Regions from separate parts of the Marinomonas sp. genome, predicted to be linked through region 3. Evidence: predicted binding sites of a transcription regulator. Region 3 holds the regulator's gene; each other region holds the start of a gene.

Region 1 (3,333 bases), 160 kb from region 3:
GAAAAATATCGTCACTATCGATTTCATTAAGATTCGCAAGACGAAGATCAATACCAAGCTCATCAATTTTAAAATAGCCGTCACTGTCTTTGGCTAACATACTAGGATCAAACGTAATGGATTTCTCAGTTGATTTACCGTTTACATCAAATTTCTTAATAGAAAAATGATTGTCATCTGTTCTAGTTAATTCATAAGTATCTTTGGTAATTTTAGCCGATTGCCCATCAGTCACTCTGACAGAGATATTTTTGGTCTTATGAATATTATCAGCGCTTGAGTAAACATTGATTTTCCCCAAGGAAAATAAATCCTTGCCAGATTCACCGTTAGCATCAATCCCTTTTTTATTCTGGGTGTTCATGGCATCGGCCAATGCAATCGCATGCTGACCCAAGGTTCTATCAGCATACACACTAAATTCGGACCGATAGTCAATCAAGCCACCAACACTTCCGCCTAGTCCCTCTGTTTTCAATCCAACGTCATAGTCACCAAAGCTTACAACCAAATCAATTTTTTTTGGCTGTAATGGATCAGGTCTAACGACTAGCTCGGTAGGATGTTGATCCATTACCAAAGGCTGACCATTAGCCAATTGAATTGTCATTAAACCTTTATCATTAAATTGAGCATTAATATCTAGGTATTTAGATAGGTCTTTCGCTAAAAGCTCTTGTTGGTCACGAAGCTCATTAGCCGGAGAAATAGATAAACCTTCTTGTTGCAGAATCTGTCCATTCAACTTAGAAATTTTCGCGGTAATTGCGTTTACGTCTTCCAGAGAAGAAGCTAACTGTTCATCAACCAAGCCTTCTTGGTCGCTCACCACACCAGACAACACATGATATTGCTGCACAAGGTTTTGAAGACTAGAGTGAGCCAACTGTCTTAATGAAGCAGAAGTTGGATCATTATTAACTGTTTGCAAGGCATCAAAAGATTTATTGAGATAAGTATTCAAAGAAATACTGTCTTCGGCCAATAAATTGTCCGAAGTCGATATCATTGACTGGTAAGCATCATAATAAGAAAACGTCGACGTATCTGAGCGCATCTGAGCACTAACGAAGTTATCAACAAGACGAGACGTATCGCGAAGAACAACGCCGCCAACAGGCGAACTAGTGGTATCGGTTCTTTGACGGCTATAGCCCTCGGTATCCACATTGGATGTATTCTGCCCTGTGGTATTAATACGGGCATTACTAGACTGAAGTCCAGACAAACCAATTGAATATAAACTTGAGCCCATAGCTCACACCCCTAGTACGTTTTCAAAAGTAACCATTAGATCTTTTTTCGCTCTAATCACTACTTATGCAAAAACTTTACCAAAACTGAGAGATTGGGGAATTTAAATTTTTACAACCGTTGAAACCACTTACTAGAAAGGATGTTATCGATTTTGTCAGAGTACTTAGGATCCGTTGCATAGCCGCCTTTTTGCAAAGAAGCGGCAAACATTGACGCGTCATCTCCTGCTTCAAGGGCATCTTTATACCGCTCGCTGGTAGACAAAAAATCAGCATAATCTTCAAAGCTTTGTGAAAAAGAATCATAAGCACGAAATGCCGCTTTTTCACGTTTTGCCACGCCATCTCGAAACTCCAAAGTATTCACAACTGCTCGATCTCCTTGCCAGCGATTATCAGCCTTAATACCAAATAAATTGAAGCTTGCTGCGCCATCTTCCTTAGCAATAGGATACTTTCCCCAACCAGTTTCAAGCGCCGCTTGTGCCAATATCGCTTTCGGATTAACACCTAATTTTTCTGCTGCTCGCTGGGCATGAGGCCAAAGATTTTCAACAAACTCATCCGGAGAGTTAAAGACAACAGAAACAGCCGATGGCGCAGAAGCCCCCTCGGTTGCAGAAAGATTTTGTGCTTTTTGCTCAGCCTCCTGCTGAACCGATTGAATAAATTCGGCGGATGCACGATGAGCTAAAGCTTGAATTCTTACCAAGTCTTGTTTTGCCACTTGATTAAGGAAGTCGGTGTCACCTCGCTGCTTTGCTTCAGGAGAACTGACAAGACCTTGTTGCTGAGTTTGATATTGACGAATAAGCGCTTCGGATAATCCTATGCCACCTGATTTTGCCATACTCTGAGACATCTGAGAGTCCATCATCTCTTGGTATTGCTTGGTTTGAGCACTAGAAAAAAGGCCACTTCCAATTGCTTCATTTGTACTACGCATGTTTTTCAATAACATATTAATAAAGATGGATTCAAATTGCTGAGCAACATCTTTTAATGCGGCATCAGGGTCTTTTTGGGCTTTAGTTTTCAAAGCTGTTAACGTCGAAAAATCAGCAAAAAAATCTTGCTTTGGTGGCACTGAATTCATAGAAAAACCTATATCACCACTAAATCTGCATTAATTGCACCAGCTTGTTTTAAGCCCTCTAAAATAGCCATCACATCACCCGGTGCAGCACCAACTTGATTAACCGCACGAACAATATCATTCAATGAAGCACCTGGATCAAAAACAAACATATGACCACTGTCTGGAGCAATCTCAATCCCAGCCCTAGGCGATACAATGGTTTCTCCTCCTGTCATCGTACCGTCTTTGCCTGCAACGGGAGGCACCTCTTTAATGGTGACCGTCAAACTGCCATGAGTAATTGCCGCAGGCGACACTTTCACATGCTGACCAATAATAATAGTCCCAGTCCGGGAGTTAATAACAATACGAGCACGCTCTTCAGCCACCTCAACATCTAGATTCTCTAGAATTGATAAGTAAGTCACACGCTGACTAGGATCTCGTGGTGCCGAAACTCGAATAGACGTTGCATCCAATGTCGTTGCCACACCTGGCCCTAGAAGAGTATTAATTTTATCAGAGACCTGTTTTGCCGTAGTAAAATCAGGACGATTTAAGTTGAAGGTCAAGGTGTCGCCAGTATTAAAGCTACTTGGAACAATACGCTCTACACTCGCGCCATTTGGAATACGACCAACGGTCGGAACATTGACCGACGTTCTCGATCCATCAGCACCATTGGTGCCCAACCCACCTACAACCAGATTACCCTGCGCAATAGCGTACACAGCGCCATCAGCACCTTTTAATGTCGATAAAAGTAGTGTTCCACCACGAAGCGCACTGGCATTACCAATAGAGGATGCTGTGACATCAATTTTTTGACCGGGTTTAGAAAAAGCGGGTAAGGTCGCCGTCAGAGAAACCGCAGCCACGTTTTTAGAGGTGGCATTTACACCTTCTGGCAAGGTCACACCAAAACGAGACAACATGCTAGCAAAGCTTTGATTGGTAAATGCAGTACTATCACCAGTCCCATTCAGACCTATTACTAAA
Region 2 (3,333 bases), 170 kb from region 3:
CAACGGAAGAATCACCCACAATGAGTATATGATGTTTCTGAGCATTTTCTGTCACGCCTGCATTAACGATACCATCAGAAATATCTTGACGCGTAGGAGCAACCTCAGAAAGGATCTGTTCCACATCAATAATTTCCACCATTTCTTTATCGACCTGACATACAGCCGTCAGGTAGTTATCATTCGACAAACCTTTTGGCGGCGGCTGAATATCACTCCAATTCATATTTACAATGCGCTCAACTCCGCGCACTAAAAAACCCTGAATTCGACGATTGTATTCAGTAATAATAACAAAGCACTGACTAATGTTTTCTATTGGACTTGCGCCTGTTGCCAAACCCAAATCCAAAATAGGAATGGTACCACCACGAATGTGAGCACCCCCTCTAACCACTGGAGAACTATGAGGCATAGTGGTTAATTTAGGACACTGCAACACCTCTTTCACTTTAAAGACATTGATGCCGTAAATTTGCTTACCATTTAAGCGAAACAACAACAATTCAAGTCGGTTTTCTCCTACGAGCTATGTACGTTGGTTAACAGTATCCAAAACTCCAGCCATAAACGCCTCCAAAATGTGTAAACATTATACTGAGGTATTACCTCAAAATTGTTAAAATGCATCATCCAATGATAAAGTGAATTCAAATATTTTACTAACTATCTTATTTATAACGTAATAATAAACAAAGAGAACGAATCATGCGAATCATAAGGCTAAGCATAGCCTTCATTTGTCTCCAAACAGGCTTAACATTTGCCGTCTCTACTGAAGAGCAAATCAATCGCTACATAAATCAAGTAGAGATTCCTCGGTTATCAGAGATATACCCTGATGCCACCATCAACATCACATTAAATAATCTTGCCGCTCTCAATTACTTACCTGACTGTGAAAGTAAATCCATTAAGATCAGCAATCAAAGATCAGACGCTACCAAACGCACCAGCTATGAAATTAGCTGTGAATCGCCAACTTGGAAATCCTATATACCAGTCACTCAGTCCATCACGATCCCAGCAATAAAAACCATCACCCCAATCAACCGCGGCCAAATCATTACTAAATCAAACACTGACATAGGCGAAGTAGACATATCCAACCTAAGAGGACATATCTACACAAAGAAAAGCCCGCCTTATGGCCTTGTAGCTTCACGCAACTTACGTATCAACACTTTTATTACGGACGATTTAACCACCCCACCAACCCTTGTAAAAAAGGGAGATTCTGTACTTATAACAGCAAGCAGTGGCACTATTATAGTCAGAATGAACGGTGTTGCTTTAGAAAATGGAGTCAAAGGCCAACAAATACGCATTAAAAACACAAGTTCTGGACGAATTATATACGCCAAAGTTGTAACTGACAGTGAGGTTCTTGTAAACTATTGATTATACTAATTGGCAGCCTATGAATTCTTTTTTGTTTTTTTCATTAAAGTATCTTTAGACCCTGCCGACAACATAGACAGGCAAATCATTTAAGGGCGGAAAACCCAATGGCAATACATTTCTCAGGTCTATCAAATCAAAGCGCTATAAATAAAAGTGAACGAACGCAGAAAGATGATGTTGCGAGTAATGCAACAGAAAAGCAAAGTGCCGTTAGAAGTGGTGGCACGCTAGCAGAGGACACCGTAAAATTAAGCGGCACTGCGCAAACGTTACAAAGTCAACAATCTAAAATTAACAGCTTGCCTGATGTTGATATGGATAAAGTAGAGCAAATCAAAAGCGCTATTGCAGCGGGCGAATACAAGATAGATACGCAGAAGCTAGCGAATAATATGGCTTCTATGGATTCGCTATTCTAGACTGTAGTTTCTCTACAGTCTGAAAACGGTTTGCCCTATGATCCCTATCGCCCCAATATTCATCAGAAGCAAAGAGATACTAGAAAACATATCAGAGCTTCTTGATAAAGAAAGGCTGGCCTACGGGGAAGTCGATAGTGAAGCCATTATCGACTTGTCTGAACAAAAACAAGCCCTCCTCGATGAAATGAACCAACTTAATGAGAAAAGAGTCAATATACTCATAAAGTTTGACATAGTTGATCGAAAAAAACCTACCGAAGAAGAATTCAAACACTGGCTTAGTCAACAAGATAGCTCTATGGATGACATACGCCTTTTAATGAAAGAATGCGAAAACCTACTGCAGAGCTGCAAAGTTAAAAACAACACCAACGCTCGGATACTAAATACCCTTCAAAAACGTAACAAACACCTGTACGAGCTTCTTCAGGGCCACAGTAGTAAAAACAAAGTTTATACCGCCAGAGGTTCGACCCGCCCAATAAGCAGTAAACACACATTAGGTCGTGCTTAAAAAACCATAAAAATCAATGCCATACCTATTTTAAATTTGTATTATCGATACAATTCAGGTATAAATTCGTTTTTAGAATAAGTCCTCATAGGTAAACAGGATATACCGGCCGCCTCCTAAGCAGCTATTCCAGGTTCGAGTCCTGGTGGGGACACCACTACTTTAAGTGACAGAAAAATAATCAAAAAAAAGAGCCTCTCAGCTCTTTTTTAAAACACTCTTATCAAGTAATGCTTTATTCCACTTCAATCACTTCAAAACTATGAACAATTTTCACACCACCTCTTTCTAGCATTAAAGAGGCGGAGCAATACTCTTCCGCAGACAGCTTAACCGCCCGAGCAACAACACTTTCTTTCAAATTACGACCTGTAACGACAAAATGCACTCGAATTTCAGTAAAGACAGCAGGAACAGTATCCGCTCGATCAGCATCAATCTGAGCCACACAAGAAACAACATCTTGGCGCGATTTCTTTAAAATCCCAACCACATCATAAGAAGTACAGCCTCCTAAACCTGCAAGCAAGAGCTCCATAGGTCTCGGGCCAGCAACCTGATTACCGTCGATTTCCACCTTAAAACCCGAGCCAGTTTCAGCGGTAAAATGCACATCTTCTTGCCAACTAACATTCGTTTTCATCATTCACCTTACTTAATTCTGCTATGACTGAAAGCATCATCACTACGACTGAAACAGCTCAGCCAATTTTTCACCTGGGTCATCAGCGCGCATAAAAGCTTCACCAACCAAGAACGCATGGATACCTTTTTGTCGCATCAACGCCACATCGTTTCGAGTATGAATACCGCTTTCCGTAACAACCAAACGATCAGAAGGCACACTCCCCATCAACTCAAACGTGTGATCTAAGCTAAGCTCAAAGGTATGAAGATCTCGATTATTAATCCCAAGCAATTCGGTCTCGGTATATTCCAAAGCCAAATCCAGCTCAGGACGATTATGAACTTCTACCAAAACATCCATACCAA
Region 3 (3,333 bases):
CGGAAGGTTCGTGATGCCGTAGGCCCTGATGCGGTCATTTTGTCAAATCAGCGTCTGCCTACTGGTGAAATAGAGATTGTTGCCGCTCTAGATTATGATGGATCTTTGCCTTCTAGTATGACTTCAAAGCGTCCCTCCTCGTCTCGTTCAGAATCATATGCAGATCCAAGTGCGGATTATTTAGAACGTATAGAAAGAGCGAAACAGCAGACTCCTCCGCAAAATACTTCACAATCTAATTTAGAGAAACGTCCAACCACACAGTTTGAAATGCCTCCTTTGTCAAATGACAAAGAGGACCCGGCTGTTGAAGAAGCTTTGTCCATTCGCAATAGCGAAAGTGCTAAACAGTTGCGAGATATGGAACTTGAGCTGAAAAATGTACGAGCTATGCTCGAGCAGCGTCAGCAAAATGACAGTCGAGACGTTAAAGAAAGTGTTGTTGAGGTGCGTGCCCGTGATAAGTTAAAAGGCTTGGGGTTGTCAGATTTTGTTGTATCTAGACTTATTGATGATATTGATTTAAAAGGTCGAGAAGACGACTGGAATCGCTTACTTGCGCATTTGGCTGATTATATTCCTGTTCGCTCAAGTTCTTCAGAGCTTAAAGGATGTATCGCATTTATGGGGCCTACCGGTGTTGGGAAGACGACCACTATCGGTAAAATCGCGGCTCAGCATGTTTTAAAGCATGGTTCTGATGGTGTGGTATTAATCACAACAGATACTTATCGTATAGCGGCTCATGAACAGCTAAGAACTTTTGGTAGAATTCTAAATGTTCCTGTTGAAGTAGTTAATGAATACTCAGATTTAAATGAAGTTTTAGCGAAATATTCGCATTATTCTTTAGTGCTTGTTGATACTGCTGGTATGAATCCAAGAGATTCAAATCTTGAACGACAGCTTTTAATGATGAAGCGCGCACGAGCGAGCCTAAAGAAATTGTTGGTTTTACCTTGCACAAGTCAACGACAGGTATTAAAAACCGTTGTCGATGTTTATTCTCAAGTTCAATTAGATGGTTGTGTTTTAAGTAAACTTGATGAATCTGCTTCACTTGGTGAAGCTATTAGTGTAGTTATTGAAGAAGGCTTACCTGTTGTATATATAGCAGATGGTCAAAGAATTCCAGATGATATTGAGCCAGCTCGGGCGCATAATTTGATTAGTAGGGCTGTATATACTGCAGAACATTATAGTCAACTTTATGGGTCACTAAAGTATGGTAGTTAGTAAAATTTTGTTATTACTGAAAGCGTTGCGCCAAACTATGTAGTACAGTTAGTTAGCGCAACTAACTTAAATGGTAAAGGTTGCTTAGACTATTTTATGCAGACCAAAAACGGATATAACACATACTCTAAAAAAGCGACGCTTTCGATTGATGCGATTGTTGAGCAATATGGGTATTTAGTAAAAAAAATTGCTTATCATCTATTGGCGCGTTTACCTGATAGTGTAGATGTGGATGACTTGATTCAAGCAGGCGTGATGGGATTGATTGAGGCGTATAAACGTTTTGAGTCTACCAAAGGTGCCAGTTTCGAAACTTATGCAGGTATCCGTATTCGCGGTTCTATTATGGATGAGGTGCGCAAAACGGATTGGGCTCCTCGGTCAGTCAGGCGTAATGGTAGAGCGGTTGCTAATGCAATTAAAGAACTAGAAGCGACATTAGGTCGAGTAGTGTCTGATATGGAAGTGGCAGCTCATATGAATATAAGCATGGATGAATATCATGAAATGATTCACTCATCTATGTCTACTCAGTTGTTTAGCTACGAAGAAATGCTAGATTCTGATGCAAATAATTTAGACAGTATTGAGTCGGAAGTAGAAAATGCTCCTTATTCATTAGTAGAAGAAGGTGGTTTTCAAAATCAATTGGCAAAAGAAATTGATAATCTACCTGAAAGAGAAAAGTTAGTTTTGTCTCTTTATTATAATGAAGAACTCAACTTGAAAGAAATTGGTGCTGTTTTAGGTGTCAGTGAATCAAGAGTTAGTCAGATTCATAGCCAAGCGGCTATGAGGTTACGAGCTCGGTTAAGTGATTGGCGAGATTAATTATGAGTTGTGGAATATTACCTTTAGGGTGTGGAGGTTGCATTGGATAAAAACATGAAGATCCTAATTGTTGATGATTTCTCGACAATGAGACGAATCATTAAAAACTTACTACGGGATTTAGGATTTACCAATACAGTTGAAGCGGATGATGGAATGACGGCATTACCGATTCTTCAGGCAGGGACAATAGATTTTCTTGTGACAGACTGGAATATGCCTGGTATGACAGGAATTGAGCTTCTTCGTGCAGTTCGTGCTGACGATAAACTTAAAAGCATTCCTGTATTGATGGTAACCGCTGAGGCAAAGCGTGATCAGATTATTGCGGCTGCCCAAGCAGGTGTAAATGGCTATGTTGTTAAGCCTTTCACAGCAGTGGCTCTCAAAGAAAAAATTGAGAAAATATTCGAACGCATAGACGCTGCTAAATAGGGGCTTTTAATGTCAAAGAAACTTGGATCTGGCTTGGGGGACTTTGAAACCCTAGTAAAGGATGGCGCTGTAGAGCTTTTGAACCACATTGAAGTTGGTGATTTCATTGGGGCAGTAAAAATAATACAGGAGCTTAGTGAAGCCCGACATAATAGCTTTTATAAAGAAGTTGGTAATCTCACGAGAAGTCTCCATGACGCAATTCGTGACTTTCAAGTTGATTCACTTGACTTGGTGGCTGATGGAAATAGCGATGCGTTGGGTAACACAAAGATAACAGATGCCTCTGATCGATTGACTTATGTTATTGAATTAACTAATTCAGCAGCTAACAAAATCATGGATATGGTGGATGGTAGTGTGCCTGTTGCTAGTGAATTACAAAGTCAGGCAAGAGATCTGAGAAAAGACTGGAGTCGCTTAATTCAGAGAGACTTAACGCCTCAAGAGTTTCGAGACTTGTATAAGCGTATCGATGTTTTCTTAGCTTACGCTGATGACAGCGCTACAACCTTGCATTCAAACCTCAACACAATTCTCCTAGAGCAAGGATATCAAGACCTAACAGGTCAAGTGATCGCTAGAGTGAATGATTTAATTCGAGATGTAGAAGAAAAACTTGTGCATCTCGTTGCTGTTGCTGGACGCGTTGATAGTATCTCGGGGATTGAACACCAAGAGAAAGAGTCTGAACACGATGACACTCGTGGTCATGGCCCAGCTATTAATAAACAAAACAACCCTGAAGTACTGAGTAGTCAAGACGAAGTAGACGACTTGCTATCAAGTCTTGGTTTCTAGAAGGAGCTGAGGATGAGTTTCGAGGTC
Region 4 (3,333 bases), 150 kb from region 3:
ACACTTTTACAATGCTTTTGCTGCGATCTTCCGTCATTTCAAATGACAATTGAACATTTAATTGAGACATTTTTCGATTTGCGTTCTCAATTTTTTCAGGTTCAACTTTAGGTGAATGAGTAAAACTCTGGTTATTAGAGTTCTTATTATCCGCTTTATTGCTATCGGCTGAATTTTGAATAGCTTTAGCATTTGCTTCACGCAATGCTCTGAATTGCTCCCCTGTGCGCTGATCTTGTCTAGTTGCAACGACTCCTACAGACTGCTTTGAAAAATCACTAGAATTAATTGACATATAACTAGTCCTCTAAATGAGACAAAAGCTGGAACAAGGCTCCAGCTTTCCGTTACCACTAATTTTAGCCCAAAAGCGACAACGCAGTTTGTGGACGTTGATTTGCTTGCGCCAAGATAGATGAACTTGCTTGTTGAAGAATTTGAGAGCTTGTTAGTTTAGCAGTTTCTTCAGCAAAGTCAGCATCACGTACACGAGAACGTGCAGCCGATACGTTTTCTTGAATATTACTTAAGTTACTAATGCTTGAACCCAAACGGTTTTGAATTGCACCCAATTCCGCACGTTTAGAACCAACAGCAGAAATCATATTATCAACAATGTTGATCATACTTTGTGCATTAGCCATAGTCGTAACAGATGGAGTACCAAAACCTTGCTCTGTGTCACCAAAGCTGCTACTTCTGCTTGCTGGTGGCTGAGGCACTGCAGGTGCATTCGGATCTACATAAACTTCACCATTTTCTTCTGCTGCCGCCATTGCTTCAGCTTCTGGGTCTACATATTCATCACCATTAGCTTCTGCTTCTGCTCTAGCTTGTGCTTTAGCAGCGTCTTTCTGAACAAAGTAATCATTGTATGCAGCAATATCTTCTTGGTACTTAGCTTCTTCAGCCGCATTAGAAGACAGACCCGCCATAGTGAAGCCGCCATTGCTTGCATAATCTTGGTTATCACCTTTACTCAAATCAAAACTGATTGTTTGATTCGCATCAGCACCTACTTGGTACACACCATTGTAACTGCCATCAAGCAAAGCACGTCCACCGAAGGTTGTATCAGAAGCGACACGGTCAATCTCAGTAGACAAGGCGCTGATTTCTTGCTGAAGCGCTTTACGGTCATCATCAGAGTTTGATCCGTTTGCAGACTGAATAGACAGAGTACGCATACGTTGCAACATGTTAGTCGTTTCGTCCAACGCACCTTCCGCAGTTTGCGCTACAGAAATACCGTCATTGGCGTTACGAACAGCCTGATTCAAACCATTAACCTGAGATGTCAAACGGTTAGAAACCTGTAGGCCAGCAGCATCATCGGCTGCACTGTTAATACGCAAACCAGAAGACAAACGCTGGAAAGACGTATCTAAGGTTTTCCCTGAATTCATCAGCTGACGCTGCGCACTTAAAGATGAAATATTCGTATTTACATATAAAGCCATTATAGCCTCCTAGGTTTCATGTAATCCTGCAAAAAAAGCAGTTCGTATAAGGTTTTCGACAAGGTTTTGAAAACCTTTAGTCAATTTCGGAAATTTTTTTCCCAACATCGGAAAAAAAACACCCATCAGGCGGCACAAATCTGCCTAATTCATTGTTTTAAAAACAATTATTTTTTAAAACAAAAAACGTTTTTCCTTTAAAAAAGTTAAAAAAAAACGCCTTTTCTCTTTAAAAATCTTTCACTTAACTTACAAACACTAAAAACAACCCAAAAAAACACATCCAAACAAGTATTGCAGTACTAAGTGGCAAAGCATCGCCATCACTTACTACCTATTGCCACTTTCGGCCACCCTTTCTTATTGAGAAGGCACAAAAAAACAACGCCTTAAAATTTGCGTAAAAGCATCGTTTTAAGAACACAAGCGGCCGCCGTTCAACTAGAAAGTCACTGGAATTCTGGACGACAGAAGGTCGCAGCAAATTATTGTCACTTATGACATCGCTACTCATTCAGAACCCTCCGTCCATTCGTATCAGAAAAATACGAGCAAGCATGACGCAAGCTGAAAGCCTGAAAACTCAAATAGAAAAGACCAAGCGTGAAAGAACGCGGCACGACACTCCGCTTCAAAAAGACAAGCAACTGCCGGCCAGTTAGAAAACCAGAGAAATACCGAACGACAGAAGGTCGCAACAAATCATCGTCGCTTATGACATCGCTATTCATTGAGAACCCTCCGTCCATTCGTATCAGAAAAATACGAGCAAGCATGACGCAAGCTGAAAGCCTGAAAATGAGGACCAAAAAGACCAAGCGTGAAAGAACGCGGCACGACACTCCGCTTCAAAAAGACAAGCAAGTGCCACCCAGTTAGAGAACCAGAGAAATGCCGGACGACAGAAGGTCGCAACAAATTATTGTCGCTTATGACATCGCTATTCATTCAGAACCCTCCGTCCATTCGGATCAGAAAAATACGAGCAAGCACGACGCAAGCTGAAAGCCTGAAAACTCAAATAGAAAAGACCAAGCGTGAAAGAACGCGGCACGACACTCCGCTTCAAAAAGACATGCAACTGCCAGCCAGCTAGAAAACCAGAGAAATACCGAACGACAGAAGGTCGCAACAAATCATCGTCGCTTATGACATCGCTATTCATTCAGAACCCTCCGTCCATTCATATCAGAAAAATACGAGCAAGCATGACGCAAGCTAAGAGCCTGAAAATGAGGACCAAAAAGACCAAGCGTGAAAGAACGCGGCACGACACTCCGCTTCAAAAAGACAAGTAACTGCCGGCCAGCTAGAAAACCAGAGAAATACCGAACGACAGAAGGTCGCAACAAATCATCGTCGCTTATGACATCGCTATTCATTAAGAACCCTCCTCCAGTCGTGTAAACCAGAAGGATGAGACCCAAAGCAATACCAGCTAAAAGTATAAAAGCCAGAACAGACAAGGCTTGGCATGAAGCTAGATACCAAAAGAAGTCGCCTTAAAAAGACAAGCAAACCTCGCTCGACAAAAATAGCTGCCAACCCATACAATCTTTGCGGTTCTATTCGGATACAGATATCCCCCACCAAGCATTTCGTAAATATTCAATACACCAGAAAAATCATCTAAAAAAGAATGTATTAGCTCTTTTTCAACATCATTCCCTGCCTTATCAAAAGCTAATCTCAAAGTCAGTCTAATGGCGCTTTGACTGTCTTTGGCATAAGCCTTAAACACAATTACCTGTTCAAAAAACCGCTAAAAACACGATAAAACTCATTATTTAGGCAAAAAAAAGCCGGGTGAAAAATCACCCGGCTGAAAAGGCACCTCTAGGAGAGAGAAGTAGCCTATATTCCGAGAAGAACT

The links. The regulator FliA, encoded in region 3, starts transcription of late flagellar genes. The targets are predictions, from matches to a motif close to CTAAAGTTNNNNNNNNNNCNGCCGATA.
Region 1: the regulator FliA is predicted to act here: its motif matches at 1,309-1,335, upstream of flgK (flagellar hook-associated protein FlgK).
Region 2: the regulator FliA is predicted to act here: its motif matches at 1,445-1,471, upstream of flgM (flagellar biosynthesis anti-sigma factor FlgM).
Region 4: the regulator FliA is predicted to act here: its motif matches at 1,514-1,540, upstream of ACO05V_RS19475 (flagellin).

Annotation. Positions count from the first base shown of each region.
Region 1 covers NZ_OZ245329.1:4,077,645-4,080,977, forward strand. Annotated here, with positions in the region: gene flgK (flagellar hook-associated protein FlgK) at 1-1,255, opposite strand, end outside; gene flgJ (flagellar assembly peptidoglycan hydrolase FlgJ) at 1,366-2,352, opposite strand; gene ACO05V_RS19535 (flagellar basal body P-ring protein FlgI) at 2,361-3,333, opposite strand, start outside.
Region 2 covers NZ_OZ245329.1:4,088,469-4,091,801, forward strand. Annotated here, with positions in the region: partial or broken gene ACO05V_RS19580 (chemotaxis protein CheV) at 1-568, opposite strand, end outside; gene flgA (flagellar basal body P-ring formation chaperone FlgA) at 709-1,401, shown strand; gene flgM (flagellar biosynthesis anti-sigma factor FlgM) at 1,509-1,823, shown strand; gene ACO05V_RS19595 (flagella synthesis protein FlgN) at 1,861-2,340, shown strand; tRNA gene ACO05V_RS19600 (tRNA-Arg) at 2,422-2,497, shown strand; gene ACO05V_RS19605 (OsmC family protein) at 2,576-2,983, opposite strand; gene trpC (indole-3-glycerol phosphate synthase TrpC) at 3,026-3,333, opposite strand, start outside.
Region 3 covers NZ_OZ245329.1:3,922,583-3,925,915, reverse strand. Annotated here, with positions in the region: gene flhF (flagellar biosynthesis protein FlhF) at 1-1,236, shown strand, start outside; gene ACO05V_RS18785 (RNA polymerase sigma factor FliA) at 1,333-2,070, shown strand; gene cheY (chemotaxis response regulator CheY) at 2,113-2,505, shown strand; gene ACO05V_RS18775 (protein phosphatase CheZ) at 2,515-3,306, shown strand; gene ACO05V_RS18770 (chemotaxis protein CheW) at 3,319-3,333, shown strand, end outside.
Region 4 covers NZ_OZ245329.1:4,068,873-4,072,205, forward strand. Annotated here, with positions in the region: gene ACO05V_RS19470 (flagellar protein FlaG) at 1-295, opposite strand, end outside; gene ACO05V_RS19475 (flagellin) at 360-1,460, opposite strand; gene ACO05V_RS19480 (hypothetical protein) at 1,967-2,191, opposite strand; gene ACO05V_RS19485 (hypothetical protein) at 2,401-2,625, opposite strand; gene ACO05V_RS19490 (hypothetical protein) at 2,618-2,842, opposite strand; gene ACO05V_RS19495 (hypothetical protein) at 2,941-3,201, opposite strand.